2 linked regions of the Variovorax paradoxus genome follow. The protein of the gene in region 1 interacts with the protein of each later gene in a pairwise test. Links are inferred from orthologs where the notes say so. Each region holds a gene or a part of one and is shown in the gene's direction. Other genes may lie near its edges. The genes, in order: zapD and ftsZ.

Region 1 (7,324 bases):
GGCGGTCGGCCTGTCGCTGTGCGTGGGCGTGCAGCTGCCGCTCAATTTCAGGTCGCCTTACAAGTCGACCAACATGATCGAGTTCTGGCGCCGCTGGCACATCTCGCTGTCGACTTTCCTTCGCGACTACCTCTACGTGCCACTCGGCGGCAACCGCAAGGGGCCGGCCCGGCGCTACATCAACCTTTTCCTGACGATGCTGCTGGGCGGCCTGTGGCACGGCGCCGCCTGGACCTTCGTCATCTGGGGCGCGCTGCATGGCGCCTACCTGATGGTCAACCACTTCTGGAACGCCAAGGTGCGCCGCGGCAACACTAAGACCACGTGGTACGGCCGCGCGGCCGGCTGGTTCATCACCTTCCTGTGCGTGATGATCGCCTGGGTGGTGTTCCGGGCAGACAGCATGACGGCCGCCGTCGAAATCTACAAAGGCATGCTGGGCCTGCACGGCGCGCCCGTGTCGGCCTTCAGCGAGTTCCGCGTGCCGTTCCGCAAGCCCGAGTTCTTCCAGACCATCCTCGTCGGCTTGGTGATCTGTCTGGCGCTGCCGCCCACCATCACGCTCGATCGCTGGATCCCGAACGTCGCGGGGCTGGCCGGCCGCCCCCGCCTCCAGCGACTGGCCACCTGGGTCACGGGCCTGGGCTGCATCTATCTTTTTGGCCTGTGCGTGTCGAAGTTCGGCAACTACAGCCCGTTCCTCTATTTCCAGTTCTGACATGGAAGACACGAAATCGGCCAGGACCTGGCTACGCATCTTTGTCGCGGGCTATCTGGTGTGCTGCGCGCTGCTGGTCGCCAGCCTCTTCACCCCCATTCCCTACGGCGACCTGACCCGCATCGGGCGCATCTCGGAACGCGAGTTCGGCTGGCACGTGCCGCCACCACCTATTCCCGACGCGGACATCAAGACATGGCCGATCCAGGAATCCGACATCCTGGTGATCGGCGACAGCTTCTCCGTGCGCTACGCCTGGCAATCGGCGCTCGTGGGCGCCGGCTACAAGGTCACCACAACGCACTGGGACAACCTCGGCGGCACCCTGTGCGACGACTTCTCGGGTTGGCTCGATAAGTCCGGCTTCAAGGGCAAGGTGGTCATCGTCGAGAGCATCGAGCGCCTGCTGCAGGACCGCATCGAGAAGTCCGAGAGCTGCAAGACGATGAAGCACGCCTTCAAGCCCACGCCGCCGCCCTTCGAGAACCCTGCCAAGCCCGCCCCCGGCTTCCAGCTCAACTGGGATGCCCAGTTGCTCAGTGGCTGGTTCACATACCAAAACACCAAGGCCATCATGGCGTCCGACAGCTGGACCAACACGCCCGATCGCTGGGGCCCGCTGATCGACGCGCGCGTGGTGCCCGACGGCTGCAAGCAGTTCAGCCACCGCGCCTGCGACAAGCTGCTCATGACCGCCGAAGACCGCGTCAACGCGGCGCTGACGGCCGAGTCCGCGCAGTTCATGAAGCGCTTCGAAAGCACCGCTGCGCCTTACAAGGTGGTGTGGATGGTGGTCCCCAACAAGAGCACCGTGTATTTGCAACAAAACCATGCCGATGCGTTCCGGGCCGAATTCAACCCGCAAAATATCGGGCCAGACCTGTTCGCACTGGCAGAAGAGAACCGCTTCAAGATGAAGGATCTTTTCCCCGCCAACGAGACCCACGTCTCGACCCGGGGTTACATTCTTTTCGGGCAGCGTATGCTGGAGGCTGTGCGACAGGTGATGCCCACCCCGGTTGCCAAATCACAATGAGCTCGAACCCGACGTGAAAAAACGATACGCGTGATCCTCTACGAGTACCCCTTCAACGAGCGCATCCGCACGTACCTGCGGCTGGAGCACCTGTTTCGTCGCCTCGGCGAACTGGTGCCCGCCGAATCGCCTCTGTCCCACCACTACGCCCTTGTCACGATCTTCGAGATCATGGACGTCGCCGCGCGCGCAGACCTCAAGGCCGACGTGCTGCGCGACCTGGACAAGCACAAGAACGTCTTCAACAGCTACCGGGGCAATCCGGCCATTGCCGAGGCCGTGCTCGACCAGGTCGTCGGCCAGCTCGAAGGCAACTTCGCCACCCTCAACAGCGTGGCCGGCAAGGCCGGCCAGGCGCTGACGGAAAACGAGTGGCTCATGAGCATCCGCAGCCGCGCCGGCATTCCGGGCGGCACCTGCGAGTTCGACCTGCCCGCCTACTACGCCTGGCAGCATCGCCCCGCCGCCAGCCGCCGCGCCGATCTCGAACGCTGGTCGAACACCCTGTCGCCGCTGGCCTCATCGATCTACCTGCTGCTCAAGCTGCTGCGCGACGCCGACGTGCCCTACAAGGTGATCGCCACCAACGGCCAGTTCCAGCAGAACCTGCCGCAGGGCCGCAGCTTCCAGCTGCTGCGCCTGCGCATCGACCCCAAGCTCGGCCTGATCCCCGAAATCAGCGGCAACCGCCTCATGGTCTCGGTGCGCCTGATGCGCCACGACGCGGACGACCGCCTCCACCAAAGCTCGGACGACGCGCCTTTCGAGCTGACCCTCTGCGCATGACGACACGGTTGAACAGCAAGGGCGAACGGATCGTCCGCTGCCCCACATGCAGCGGAGACAGCATCTACGCGCCGAGCAACGCCTACAGGCCCTTCTGCAGCGCGCGCTGCAAGGGTGTCGACCTGGGTGCCTGGGCCAGCGAAGAATTCCGCATGCCGGCCGAAGCGCCGCCTGACGACGAGCCTTTCGGCGACCCCAAGATCCAGTAAGAAAGCAGCCGCGAGGCTGGCTACTCTACTTGCCGCCCGCGTCCTCGTCGAGCAGCGCGGGGTCGATGTAGGTTGCGAAGCTGCGCGCATACCGGGGCCGCAAGTGCCCGATGTCCTTGTAGGCCGGCGAACCGTCGTCCGGCATGCTGCGGATGCACTGGCCATCGGCGCACAGGCTGGCAAACGGCTCGATGACCTTTGCGCCATTGGCCTCGGCCACCTGCTTCAGCCGCGCATTGAACTGCGACTGGTCCCGCGGCATCGGCGCCTTGAGCTGCCCGGTGACCGCCGTCATGCCGCCCAGACGGCTGCCCTGGATCTGCTTGAGCGGATCGAAATCCATGCCGACCGGATTGCCGAGCACCAGGTAGACCGTCTTGTGTGCCGATAGGCGCTTCAGCGTCTCGCCCAGCGACTTCAGCGACAGGTCAACACCGTCTCCACCGAGAAACGGGTGCGCGACCTTCTTGTCGTCGACGAAGTAGTTCACCGTGGGCCCGGCCCCCGTGAAGTAGCAGCTCCAGCACGCCCCGAGCACCACCGAATCGATCTCCGGCTTGAGCGCCAGATCGAGCACCGCCGCACGCCGCTCTTCGCACGCCGTGTCGGCGCCGCTGAACAGGCCCGGCACAGGCGGGCACGAGCCCTTGGTCGCGAAGTACACCGTACGGGCCTTGCCGGGCTGCGTGCGCACCAGTTCGAGCGCGCGCGGCGCGTATTGCTCGACGTGGCTGTCGCCGATCAGCAGCACGTTGTGCTTGCCGCTGCCGGTGCGGTAGACAAACTGCCCGCCCAGCGCGGCCTCTTCGAAGCCGTCGTAGTAGTTGTCTTCGCGCGTCGCGTCAGCCACGGCCTGCAGGGCCTGGCTGTCGTTGCGCGGAAGCGGCGTGCCCAGGAAAACCAGCACGCCGGCCAACGCCAGCGCAGCGCCGCTGCCCGCCAGCCCGCGCAACATCGTCTGCGAGAGATGAAGCTTGACGAAGCGCTCCAGGAAGCGATACGTGGCCCAGGCCAGCGCGACCGACGCCACCACCAGCACGATGCGCACCTGCAGCGAAGGCTCCCCGCCCACCACGATGCGCGCATACGAAAGCAGCGGCCAGTGCCAAAGGTACAGCGGATAGCTGATCAGGCCGATCCACACCATGACGCGGTTCGACAGCAGATACCGGTTGAGCACGCCGTTCGGCCCGGCCGCGATGCAACTCACCGCACCCAGCACCGGCAGCAGCGCCCACCAGCCCGGAAACGCCTTCGTGCTGCGCGTCATGAAGAGGCCGAGCACGAGCAGGCCCACGCCCACGACGGACTGCAAATGCTTTGTCCACGCACGCGGCTGGGCCGAACCGCTGGCAACTTGCTGCAGCCGCATCGCCGCCAGCAATCCGCCCGCCATCAGCTCCCAGGCGCGCGACAGCGGCGAATAGAACGCCGCCGCGCGGTGCGGCTGCACCGTCAGCACATTGACCAGGAACGAGATCGCGGCCACAGCCAGCGTCACACGCAAGATGGGCCAGCGCTTGCGCCAGGCCAGCCCAAGCATCAGCGGCCAGAAGATGTAGAACTGCTCCTCGATCCCCAGCGACCACAGGTGCAGCAGTGGCTTGGTCTCGGCCGTGGCGTCGAAGTACCCGGCCTCGCCCAGAAAGACGAGGTTGGCAAAGAAGGCGGCCCCGCCCGTGGTCTGCTTGCCGAGCTGCGAGAACTCCCCCGGCAGCAGCACGTACCAGCCGAAGGCCAGCGTCGCCAGCAGCACGAGCACCAGCGCCGGAAAGATGCGCCGGATGCGCCGCGCATAGAAGTCGCGATAGCTGAAATCGCCCGCCGCCAGGCTCTGCAGAAGAATGGTCGTGATCAGGAAGCCCGAGATCACGAAGAAGATGTCGACCCCGATGAAGCCGCCCGGCAGCAGGCTCGGAAAGGCGTGGTACGCCAACACCGAGCCCACCGCGATGGCGCGCAGGCCGTCGATGTCCGGGCGGTACTTGGGATGCATCGTTCGCTCAGCCTCGCTCAGCGCGACGGCTGTTGCACGGCGCGCACCGTGCGGTCGAAGTAGCTCGCCTCTTCCCGGGTGTAGCGCGGGCGCAGGTGGTCGGCGTCCTTGTAGGCGGGCGAACCGTCGGGCATCGTACGGATGCACTGGTCGTCCTTGCACAGCACCGCCATCGCATCGATGGCCTCGGCTCCGCTCGCCTGCGCGATCGCGCGCAACCGGTCATTGAGCTGCTTCTGGTCGGCCGGCAGCGGCGTCGTCGGCGTCGAGACCGAAGCCTCCATGTGCGTCAGGCGGCTGCCCTCGATCAGGCGCTTCGGCGTGAACTCCGGGCCACCGGGGTTGTCGAGCAGCAGGAAGACCTTCTTGTGGCGTGCCAGCTCGCGCAGCGTGACCTCCAGCGAGGCCAGCGAGCGTTCGATGCCGTCGCCGCCCTGGAACGGGTGGACCACGTTGTCCGCGCCGCGGTAGTAGTACTCCAGGGCGCCGTGGCCGACGAAGTAGCAGTTCCAGCAACCGCCGATGACCACCGAATCGACCTCGGGGCTCAGTGCATAGGCCAGCAATGCAGTGCGCCGCTCGGCGCATCCGATGTTCTTGTCCGCAAAGACCCCCGGCACCGCCGGACACGCGCCCTGGGTCACGAACCAGGCCGACTTGTCTTCCATCGACAGCGTGCGGGCCAGTTCCATCACGCGCGGCGCGTACTGCTGCACGTGGCTGTCGCCCAGGAACAGCACCCGCTTGGGCCCACCGCCAACCTTGTAGACCAGCTGGTCGCCGATCATGTCGAGCTTGAAGCCCTGGTAGTAGTCGGCATCCAGTCCGGCGTTGGCGACGATCTGCAGTTGGGCGCTGTTGTTGCGCGGCTCGGGCACGCCGAAGAAGATCGCCGTGCCTGCGGCGGCCAGCAGCACCATCCCCGCGCCCAGTGCCTTGAGCGTGCCCGCGCCGGGGCGGTTTCTCGCATAGCGCTCGACAAAGCGGTACGTGGCCCACGCGAGCAGCACGCTGGCCACCATCGCGCCTGCGCGGTAGACCGGCGACGGATGCAGCGGGTCGGCCTCCACGATGCGCACGAACGCAAGCAGCGGCCAGTGCCACAGGTACAGCGGATAGCTGATGAGCCCGAGCCACACCATCACCCGGTTCGACAGCAGGTACTTGTTCAGCACGCCGTTCGGCCCCGCGGCGATGCAGCTCACCGCGCCCAGCGTGGGCAGCAGCGCCCACCAGCCAGGGAACGCCTTGTTGCTGCGGATCATCACCAGCCCGAGCACGATCAACCCGACGCCCAGCACCGACTGCAAATGGCTGCGCCACGCGCTCGGCGCCGGCGGCTTCAGCCGCATGCAGGCCAGGATGCCGCCCACCATCAACTCCCAGAAACGGGAGGCCGGCGAGTAGAACGACGCCGCCGGCAACGGATGCACCGTCGTCACGTTCACCAGGAACGAGACCACCGCGACCACCAGCACCACGCGCACGATCGGCCAGCGCTTGCGCCATGCGAGCCCCAGCAGCAGCGGCCAGAAAATGTAGAACTGCTCCTCGATGCCCAGCGACCACAAGTGCAGCAGTGGCTTGGTTTCGGCTGCGGTGTCGAAGTACCCCGACTCGCCCCAGAACACCAGGTTGGCGACGAACGCCGCGCCGCCCACGGTCTGCTTGCCGAGCTCGGCGAACTCGTCGGACAGCAACAGATACCAGCCGGCGCACAGCGTCGCCAGCAGCACCACGATCAGCGCCGGAAAGATCCGCCGGATGCGCCGTGCGTAGAAGTCGCGGTAGCTGAAGTCACCCGCCGCGAGGCTCTGGAGAATGATGGTCGTGATCAGGAAGCCCGAGATCACGAAGAAGATGTCGACCCCGACGAAGCCGCCCATCAGCGCCGTAGGGAAGGCGTGATACACCAGCACGGACCCGACCGCGATCGCGCGCAGCCCATCGATGTCCGGACGGTACTTGGGATGCATCAATCAGTCAGTTGGCCGGCGCAACAGGCGCGACGACCGGAGGCGGCACGAACGGCAGGCCGCGCTCTTCCGACAGCCATTGCAGCACCGGAAACGCGCCCGGGAGTACCGGCGTCACGTCCAGCGGCAGCTGTTGCCAGGCCATCTGCTGGCCTTCGCGCATCTCGAACTCGCCGCTCCAGGCCGTCACCTTGCACCAGTGCAGGCGCACCAGCGCATGCGGGTAGTCATGCTCCGTGATCTTCCAGACTTCGGCGCCGTCGATGGTGATGCCGAGTTCCTCCTGCAGCTCGCGCCGCAGTGCCTCTTCGACCGTCTCGCCCGCCTCGATCTTGCCGCCGGGAAACTCCCAGAAGCCCGCATAGGCCTTGCCTTCGGGCCGGCTCGAGAGCAGCAGCGCGTCGTCGGACAGGCGAATCAGCACGCCGACCGCGACTTCCGTGTGCTTGCGAGGCTCGCTCACGCGGCGCTCCGGCCCGCGTAGTCGCGCGCGAACTGGTAGGCCACGCGGCCGCTGCGCGAACCGCGCTCCAGCGCCCACACGAGCGCCTCGGGCCGCGCCGCCGCGATGGCTGCGTCGTCCACGCCGAACGACGAGAGCCA
Region 2 (7,214 bases), 4.7 Mb from region 1 along the record:
GGTGCGTGGTGGGTGCTGCGGCAGCCTTTCTTCCCCATCGGCGGCATCAAGGTGGACGGCGAGGTCACGCACAACAACGCGGTCACGCTGCGCGCCAACGTGGCGCCGCAGCTCACGGGCAACTTCTTCACCATCGACCTGGGGCGCGCACGCGCTGCCTTCGAGTCGGTGCCGTGGGTGCGCAGCGCGGTGGTGCGGCGCGAGTTCCCGAACAAGCTGCGCGTGACGCTGACCGAGCAGGTGCCGGTTGCCAACTGGGGCGACGACGCGGGCTCGAAGCTCATCAACGGCTTCGGCGACGTGTTCGAGGCCAACGTGGCGGAGGTGGACGACAACCTGCCGCGCCTGGATGGCCCGATCGAACAGGCCGGCCAGGTGCTGGGGATGTACCGCGTGCTGCAGCCGCAGTTCCAGCCTTACGACATGAGCATCGACGAGCTCACGCTGTCGAGCCGGGGCAGCTGGAAGGTGGTGCTCGACAGCGGTGCCGAGATAGAGCTCGGCCGCGGCCAGAGCGAGGAGGTGACGGCCCGCCTGCAGCGGTTCCTGAAGACCGTGACCCAGGTCGCGGGCCAGTACCGCCGCACGATGGCCGACGTCGAGGGCGCCGACCTGCGACACAACGACGCGTATGCATTGCGGCTGCGCGGCGTCACCACGGTCTCGCCAGAGGCCCCAAGAAAAATCAAGTAGCGCTCATCGAGAAATCGAGGACATATCTCAATGCCTAAAGAATACAAAGACCTGGTCGTAGGACTCGACATCGGCACCGCCAAGGTGATGGTGGTCGTGGCCGAAGTGCTGCCCGGAGGCGAGCTCAAGCTGGCCGGCCTCGGCATCGCGCCGAGCAACGGCCTGAAGCGCGGCGTGGTGGTGAACATCGACGCCACCGTGCAGAGCATCCAGCAGGCCCTGAAAGAGGCCGAGCTGATGGCCGACTGCAAGATCAGCCGCGTCTACACCGGCATCACCGGCAGCCACATCCGCGGCATCAATTCGAGCGGCATGGTGGCGGTGAAGGACAAGGAAGTGACGCCCGCCGACGTGGCCCGCGTGGTGGAGACGGCCCGCGCCATCAACATCTCGAGCGACCAGCGCCTGCTGCTGGTGGAGCCGCAGGAGTTCGTGATCGACGGCCAGGACGTGAAGGAGCCGATCGGCATGAGCGGCATGCGGCTCGAAGCCAAGGTGCACATCGTGACCGGTGCGCAGAGCGCGGCCGAGAACATCATCAAATGCGTGCGCCGCTGCGGCCTCGAAGTCGACCAGCTGATGCTGAACCCGCTGGCATCGAGCCAGGCGGTGCTGACCGAGGACGAGCGCGAACTCGGCGTGGTGCTGGTCGACATAGGCGCGGGCACGACCGACGTGGCGATCTTCACCAACGGCGCGATCCGCCACACGGCCGTGATCCCGATCGCGGGCGACCTCATCACGAGCGACATTGCCATGGCGCTGCGCACGCCGACGAAGGACGCGGAAGACATCAAGGTCGAGAACGGCTATGCCAAGCAACTGCTGGCCGACCCCGACACGCAAGTCGAAGTGCCGGGCCTCGGCGATCGCGGCCCGCGCATGCTGAGCAAGCAGGCGCTGGCCGGCGTGATCGAGCCGCGCATCGAAGAGATCTTCTCGCTGGTGCAGCAGGTGGTGCGCGAGTCGGGCTACGAAGAGGTGTTGTCGTCGGGCGTGGTGCTCACGGGCGGCAGCGCGGTGATGCCCGGCATGGTCGAGCTCGGCGAAGACATCTTCCTGAAGCCCGTGCGCCGCGGCATCCCGAAGTATTCGAGCGCGCTGTCAGACATGGTTGCGCAGCCTCGCGCAGCGACGGTGATGGGCCTGCTCGAAGAAGCACGTTTTGCGCGCATGCGTGGCTTCAAGGTTGCACAGAAGAATGGGTCGGTAAAGACTGCATTCGGACGTTTCAAAGACTTCATCGTGGGGAATTTCTAGCCATGATCAAGTCTCCACTCTGGCTCGCGCGTGGCAGCCCTCCATTGCATTTCAACGAGCGATGGCGACGAACAGGTCCACCATCGTGACGGACGCATCGTTGATCTCGTCACGGCACAAGAATTATTCATAGACACATAACGGCAACTGCAAGATTCAAGGAGTTAAAAATGACCATCGAAATGATCGAAGTCGAAGAGTTCAATCAGGGCACGCAGATCAAGGTGATCGGTGTTGGCGGTGGCGGCGGCAATGCGGTCGCCCACATGATGGAGCGCGGTGTGCAGGGCGTTCAGTTCGTCTGCGCGAACACCGACGCACAGGCACTGCAGCGCAGCAGCGCGCACAAGATCATCCAGCTCGGCACCAGCGGCCTGGGTGCCGGCAGCAAGCCCGACAAGGGCCGTGAAGCGGCCGAGCTCGCGGTGGACGACATCCGCGCGGCCATCGACGGCGCGCACATGCTGTTCATCACGGCCGGCATGGGCGGCGGCACCGGCACCGGTGCTGCTCCCGTCATCGCGCGCGTCGCGAAGGAAATGGGCATCCTCACCGTGGGTGTGGTGACCAAGCCCTTCGACTGGGAAGGCGGCCGTCGCATGACCAACGCCGACGCCGGCCTGGCCGAGCTCGAAGCGAACGTCGATTCGCTGATCGTTGTGCTCAACGAGAAGCTGCTCGACGTGCTGGGCGAAGACGTCACGCAGGACGAAGCCTTCGCGCAAGCCAACGACGTGCTGAAGAACGCCGTGGGCGGCATCTCGGAAATCATCAATGAGTACGGCGGCGTGAACGTCGACTTCGAAGACGTGCGCACCGTGATGGGCGAGCCCGGCAAGGCCATGATGGGCACTGCTGCCGCAGCCGGCCCGGACCGCGCGCGCATCGCCGCCGAACAGGCCGTGGCCTGCCCGCTGCTCGAAGGTATCGACCTCTCGGGCGCCAAGGGTGTGCTGGTGCTGGTGACGGCATCGAAGGGCTCGCTGAAGCTGAACGAATCGAAGCTCGCGATGAACACCATCCGCGCCTACGCTTCGCCGGACGCGCACGTGATCTACGGCGCCGCATACGACGACAGCCTCGGCGACGAGATGCGCGTGACCGTGGTGGCCACCGGCCTGTCGCGTGCCGATGCCCGCCGCCAGGCACCTACGCTGGAAGTGATCCGCACCGGCACCGACAACATCCCGTTCAACGTGCCGACGCTCGGTGGTACGGGGCACGCCAGTGGTGGCGGCCACAGCCAGCCCAACTACGACGGCATGGCCGTTCCCAGCGTGTGGCGCACCAACCGCACGATGGCTGCAGCGAAGGTGGACGCGCTGTCTTCGGGCGGCATGGACGACTTCGAGATCCCGGCCTTCCTGCGCCGCCAGGCTGATTAAGAGGACACCCCGTTCGATGGTCTCGCTGGAGGCCATCGTGGGGTGAACTCGGCCAGACGCAGAGGGCACGAGGGTTCGCAAGGGGCACAGGGACGACCTGAAAGGGACGTCTGCTGACTCTAGGCGCTGCGCTCACCTCGTGCCCTTTGCGTCCATTTCGCGCCAATTTGGCGGGATTGCATAGAACCCATGTCTATCGGTGCCATAGCGAGGGGCATAGGGCGCCATGCCCGTCGGGCGCCTAAAATCCCGGCCGTGCTGCAACAACGAACCCTCAAGTCGATCAGCCGCGCCGTGGGCGTGGGGCTCCATAGCGGCCAACGCGTGGAGCTGACCCTGCGACCGGCCCCGGCCGACACGGGCATCGTGTTCCGCCGCGTCGACCTGCCCGAGCCAGCCGAGATCCGCATGACTGCCGAGGCGGTCACCGACACGCGCCTTGCATCCACCGTTTCCACCGGCGGCGCCAAGGTGCAGACCGTCGAACACCTGATGTCGGCCTGCGCGGGCCTGGGCATCGACAACCTCTACATCGACATCACGGCCGACGAAGTGCCGATCCTCGACGGGTCGGCCTCGTCCTTCGTGTTCCTGTTGCAAAGCGCGGGCATCGCGCTGCAGAAGGCGCCGCGCCGCTTCATCCGCGTGACTCGCAAGGTCGAAGTGCGCGAAGGCGAGGGCGCCAACGAGAAGTGGGCGAGCCTGGAGCCGTACCACGGCTACAAGCTGAGCTTCGAGATCGACTTTGACCACCGCGTGGTCAATTCCACCGGCCAGCGCGTGGAGTTCGACTTGGGCACCGACTCGTACAGCCGAGACATCGCACGCGCACGCACCTTCGGCTTCACCAAGGACGTCGAGTACATGCGCACCAAGGGCCTCGCGCTCGGTGGTGGGCTCGACAACGCGGTCGTCATGGACGACACCAAGGTGCTCAATGCGGGCGGTCTGCGCTACGACGACGAGTTCGTGAAGCACAAGATCCTCGATGCCATGGGCGACCTGTACATCATCGGCAAGCCGCTGCTGGCGGCCTACACCGCATTCCGTTCGGGCCATGCGCTCAACAACAAGCTGCTGCGCGAACTGCTTTCGCACAGCGACGCCTACGAAGTCGTGACCTTCGAGGACGAGAAGCGCGCACCGCGCGGTTTCGGCGAAGTCGCCCGCGCCTGGTAGGCCACGTCCGCTTTTAGTCCCACATGCTTCTTTTTCGCTGGGCCATCCTGCTGCTTCTGCTGGTGGCGGGCGTGTGCTTTGCGTTCTATGCGGGCACGGGGCAGGCCAAGTACCGGCGCATCGGATGGATCGTGTTGAAGTGGACGCTGCTGGCGGCGTTCGGCTTCTTCGCGGTGCTGATCGCCGAGCGCGTGGCGTAGCCTTTACGTCCTCGTTCGCATGTCCGGAAACGGCATGCGTGGCAGCACGCTCCGGCGCACGATGGCGCCATGAACACCAACACCTCCTCCAGCCGAAATCCATTCGGCGTTGAAGATGCGCCCGACCCGGATGGCGTAGATATCGAAGCGTTTGCCGAGTGCATCGAACTGCACGGCAGGCCCGATGACCCGAACGCGCCTGCGTGGGGCACACCGGTGAACGACGCGCCGTCCTCGATCGTCGGCGCATGGTCCAGCCGCTGGAATGGGGGCGCCAATCCGACGATCCCCGGTGATTCCGAAGCTGCGTGGAAGCAGGGCAAGGCCACCGTGCGGGTGGCCGGCAGCCGGTTCTACCTGCTGTTCGATTGGGATGGCGGCGCGCGGCAGGCCCTGCTCGATGTCCGCTATGTCGATCCCGACACGCTCGTGGGCCGCTACATCAACCTGAGCAATCCGGCCATCACGCAGCCCTGGGTGGGCCTGATCGTCGACAACCGCCGGATCGACGGCCGCTGGCCCAACGGGCGATTGGACTTCCGGCGATAGGCCTGCTCAGGCTGCGGCGAGTGCCTGAAAGGCCTGCACCTGCTGCGCAAGCAGCGGCCCCTTGCGGTGCGCAGGCACCAGCAGCATGACCGTGTCTCCCACCGCCTTCGGCCGTCCCCAGGGCGCATGCAGCTTGCCTTGCGCAAGCAATGGCGCGACCAGCCGCTCACGGCCCATCAGCACGCCTTCGCCATCGAGCGCGGCCTGCAGTGCGAGGCTGTAGAGCGAGAAGTCCGGCCCGGCGGCCATTGCTTCGGCTTCGGCCGTCGTGACACCGGGGCGAACAGCCTGCAGCCAACGCGGCCAATCGTCGCGCCACACGGTGTCGTGCAGACCACCGCAGCGCGTGAGCAGATCCGCCAGGTCATCGAGCGGGCGAGGACACCCGCTGGGCAGCGCCTGCTGCAGGCGTGGGCTGCAAACGGGCAGCAGCCGGTCGCGTACGAGCGGAATCGCCTGCGCGCCGACAGCGGTCTCGATGTGCTCGCCGGCCCGCGCATAGAACAACCCGAGATCGAAAGGCTCGCGGCGGAAGTTCGGTGGCTGCTCCAGCGCAGTGACCGACACCTGCACGCCGGGCAGTGCGGCCTTCAGTTTCGAGAGCCGCGGCGACAGCCACAGCTGCGCCACGGCTGGCAAGGCAGCCACCTGCAGCGTGCTGAGGCGTGCGGCGGTCTGCGTCTCGTGGCGCAGCGCCTGCACCGCCAGGCCGAGTTGGTCGACGGCCGCGCTGAGCGCCGGCAGCGCGCGCCGCCCGTGTGCGCTGAGGCGAATGCCCTGGCTGTGCCGCTCGAACAGCGCGCCGCCGGCCCAGGTCTCCAACGTCTTGATCTGCTGCGCGACGGCAGCCGGTGTGACGAAGAGTTCTTCGGCTGCCCGCGCGAAGCTGCCGTGGCGGGCAGCGGCCTCGAAGGCGCGCACGGCCGTGTGCGGCGGCAGGCGGGGGCGGGGCGGTGCGAGTGGCATCGGAGCAATCCTTCAGGCCAAGTTTTTCTAGGGCTCAGGCCCAGATTATCCGGTTTGCCCGGCCGGCGGCGGCAGGCGACGATGCGGCCATTCACCACTTCCAGCGAGATCCACCGCATGCCAGCCGCCCTGCAACGCCGCCCCTGGGTTCCCGCCGCCAGCGAAGACCATGTGCTCTCCATCGCCGCCGACGCCGCTGCGCGCGACGCGGCGGGAGTCGCCGCCGAGATCGAACGGCTGGTGGCCGACAACCATCGCATCCACGATGTCGAGGGACTGAACCTCAACCCCGCCACCAACGTGATGAACCCGGCCGCCGAAGCGCTGCTGTCGCGCGGGCTCGGCTCGCGCCCCTCGCTCGGCTACCCGGGCGACAAGTACGAGATGGGGCTGGAAGCCATCGAGCGCATCGAGGTCGTCGCCGCCGAGCTCGCAGCCGAAGTGTTCGGCGCGAAGTTCGCCGAAGTGCGCGTGAGCTCGGGCGCGCTGTCGAATCTCTACGTGTTCATGGCGACCTGCCAGCCCGGCGACACGATCATCGTGCCGCCGCCCAGCATCGGTGGCCACGTCACGCACCATGCGGCGGGCGCAGCTGGGCTGTATGGCCTGAAGCCGGTTTCCGCGCCGGTGGACGCCGACGGCTACACGGTCGATGTGGTTGCGCTGGCAAAGCTGGCGCGCGAGGTGAAGCCGAAGCTCATCACCATCGGCGGCAGCCTGAACCTGTTCCCGCATCCGGTGCCCGCGATCCGCGAGATCGCCGACAGCGTGGGCGCGAAGCTGTTGTTCGATGCCGCGCACCTTTCGGGCATGGTGGCCGGCAAGGCGTGGCCGCAGCCGCTCGAGCAGGGCGCGCATGCGATCACCATGAGCACCTACAAGAGCCTGGGCGGCCCGGCGGGTGGCCTGATCGTGTCGAACGACGCGGCACTGATGGAGCGCATCGATGCCATCGCCTACCCCGGCCTCACTGCCAACTCGG

The links.
Region 2: the proteins of zapD (region 1) and ftsZ interact in binary tests that used the Escherichia coli proteins (3 or more experiments, as listed by UniProt). The link is inferred for Variovorax paradoxus from one-to-one orthologs.

Annotation. Positions count from the first base shown.
Region 1 is NZ_CP102931.1:1,024,565-1,031,888, reverse strand. Bases 756-3,662 are described here. They hold zapD (cell division protein ZapD), read left to right. Parts: upstream 756-1,784; coding sequence 1,785-2,540; downstream 2,541-3,662. Other genes in these bases: NWF24_RS04875 (acyltransferase family protein), read right to left, coding at 2,775-3,662; NWF24_RS04880 (DNA gyrase inhibitor YacG), read left to right, coding at 2,537-2,749; NWF24_RS04890 (hypothetical protein), read left to right, coding at 756-1,754. In the rest of the region: NWF24_RS04895 (MBOAT family O-acyltransferase), read left to right, coding at 1-718; more of NWF24_RS04890, read left to right, coding at 720-755; more of NWF24_RS04875, read right to left, coding at 3,663-4,745; NWF24_RS04870 (acyltransferase family protein), read right to left, coding at 4,763-6,721; NWF24_RS04865 (NUDIX domain-containing protein), read right to left, coding at 6,729-7,184; NWF24_RS04860 (ATP-binding protein), read right to left, coding at 7,181-7,324. UniProt on the Escherichia coli protein: Cell division factor that enhances FtsZ-ring assembly. Directly interacts with FtsZ and promotes bundling of FtsZ protofilaments, with a reduction in FtsZ GTPase activity.
Region 2 is NZ_CP102931.1:5,722,438-5,729,651, reverse strand. What follows is about bases 1,434-4,230. They hold ftsZ (cell division protein FtsZ), read left to right. Parts: upstream 1,434-2,123; coding sequence 2,124-3,338; downstream 3,339-4,230. Other genes in these bases: lpxC (UDP-3-O-acyl-N-acetylglucosamine deacetylase), read left to right, coding at 3,594-4,230; ftsA (cell division protein FtsA), read left to right, coding at 1,434-1,953. Outside these bases: NWF24_RS27015 (cell division protein FtsQ/DivIB), read left to right, coding at 1-693; more of ftsA, read left to right, coding at 724-1,433; more of lpxC, read left to right, coding at 4,231-4,517; NWF24_RS26995 (hypothetical protein), read left to right, coding at 4,541-4,717; NWF24_RS26990 (hypothetical protein), read left to right, coding at 4,787-5,266; NWF24_RS26985 (LysR family transcriptional regulator), read right to left, coding at 5,273-6,232; NWF24_RS26980 (serine hydroxymethyltransferase), read left to right, coding at 6,350-7,214. UniProt on the Escherichia coli protein: Essential cell division protein that forms a contractile ring structure (Z ring) at the future cell division site. The regulation of the ring assembly controls the timing and the location of cell division.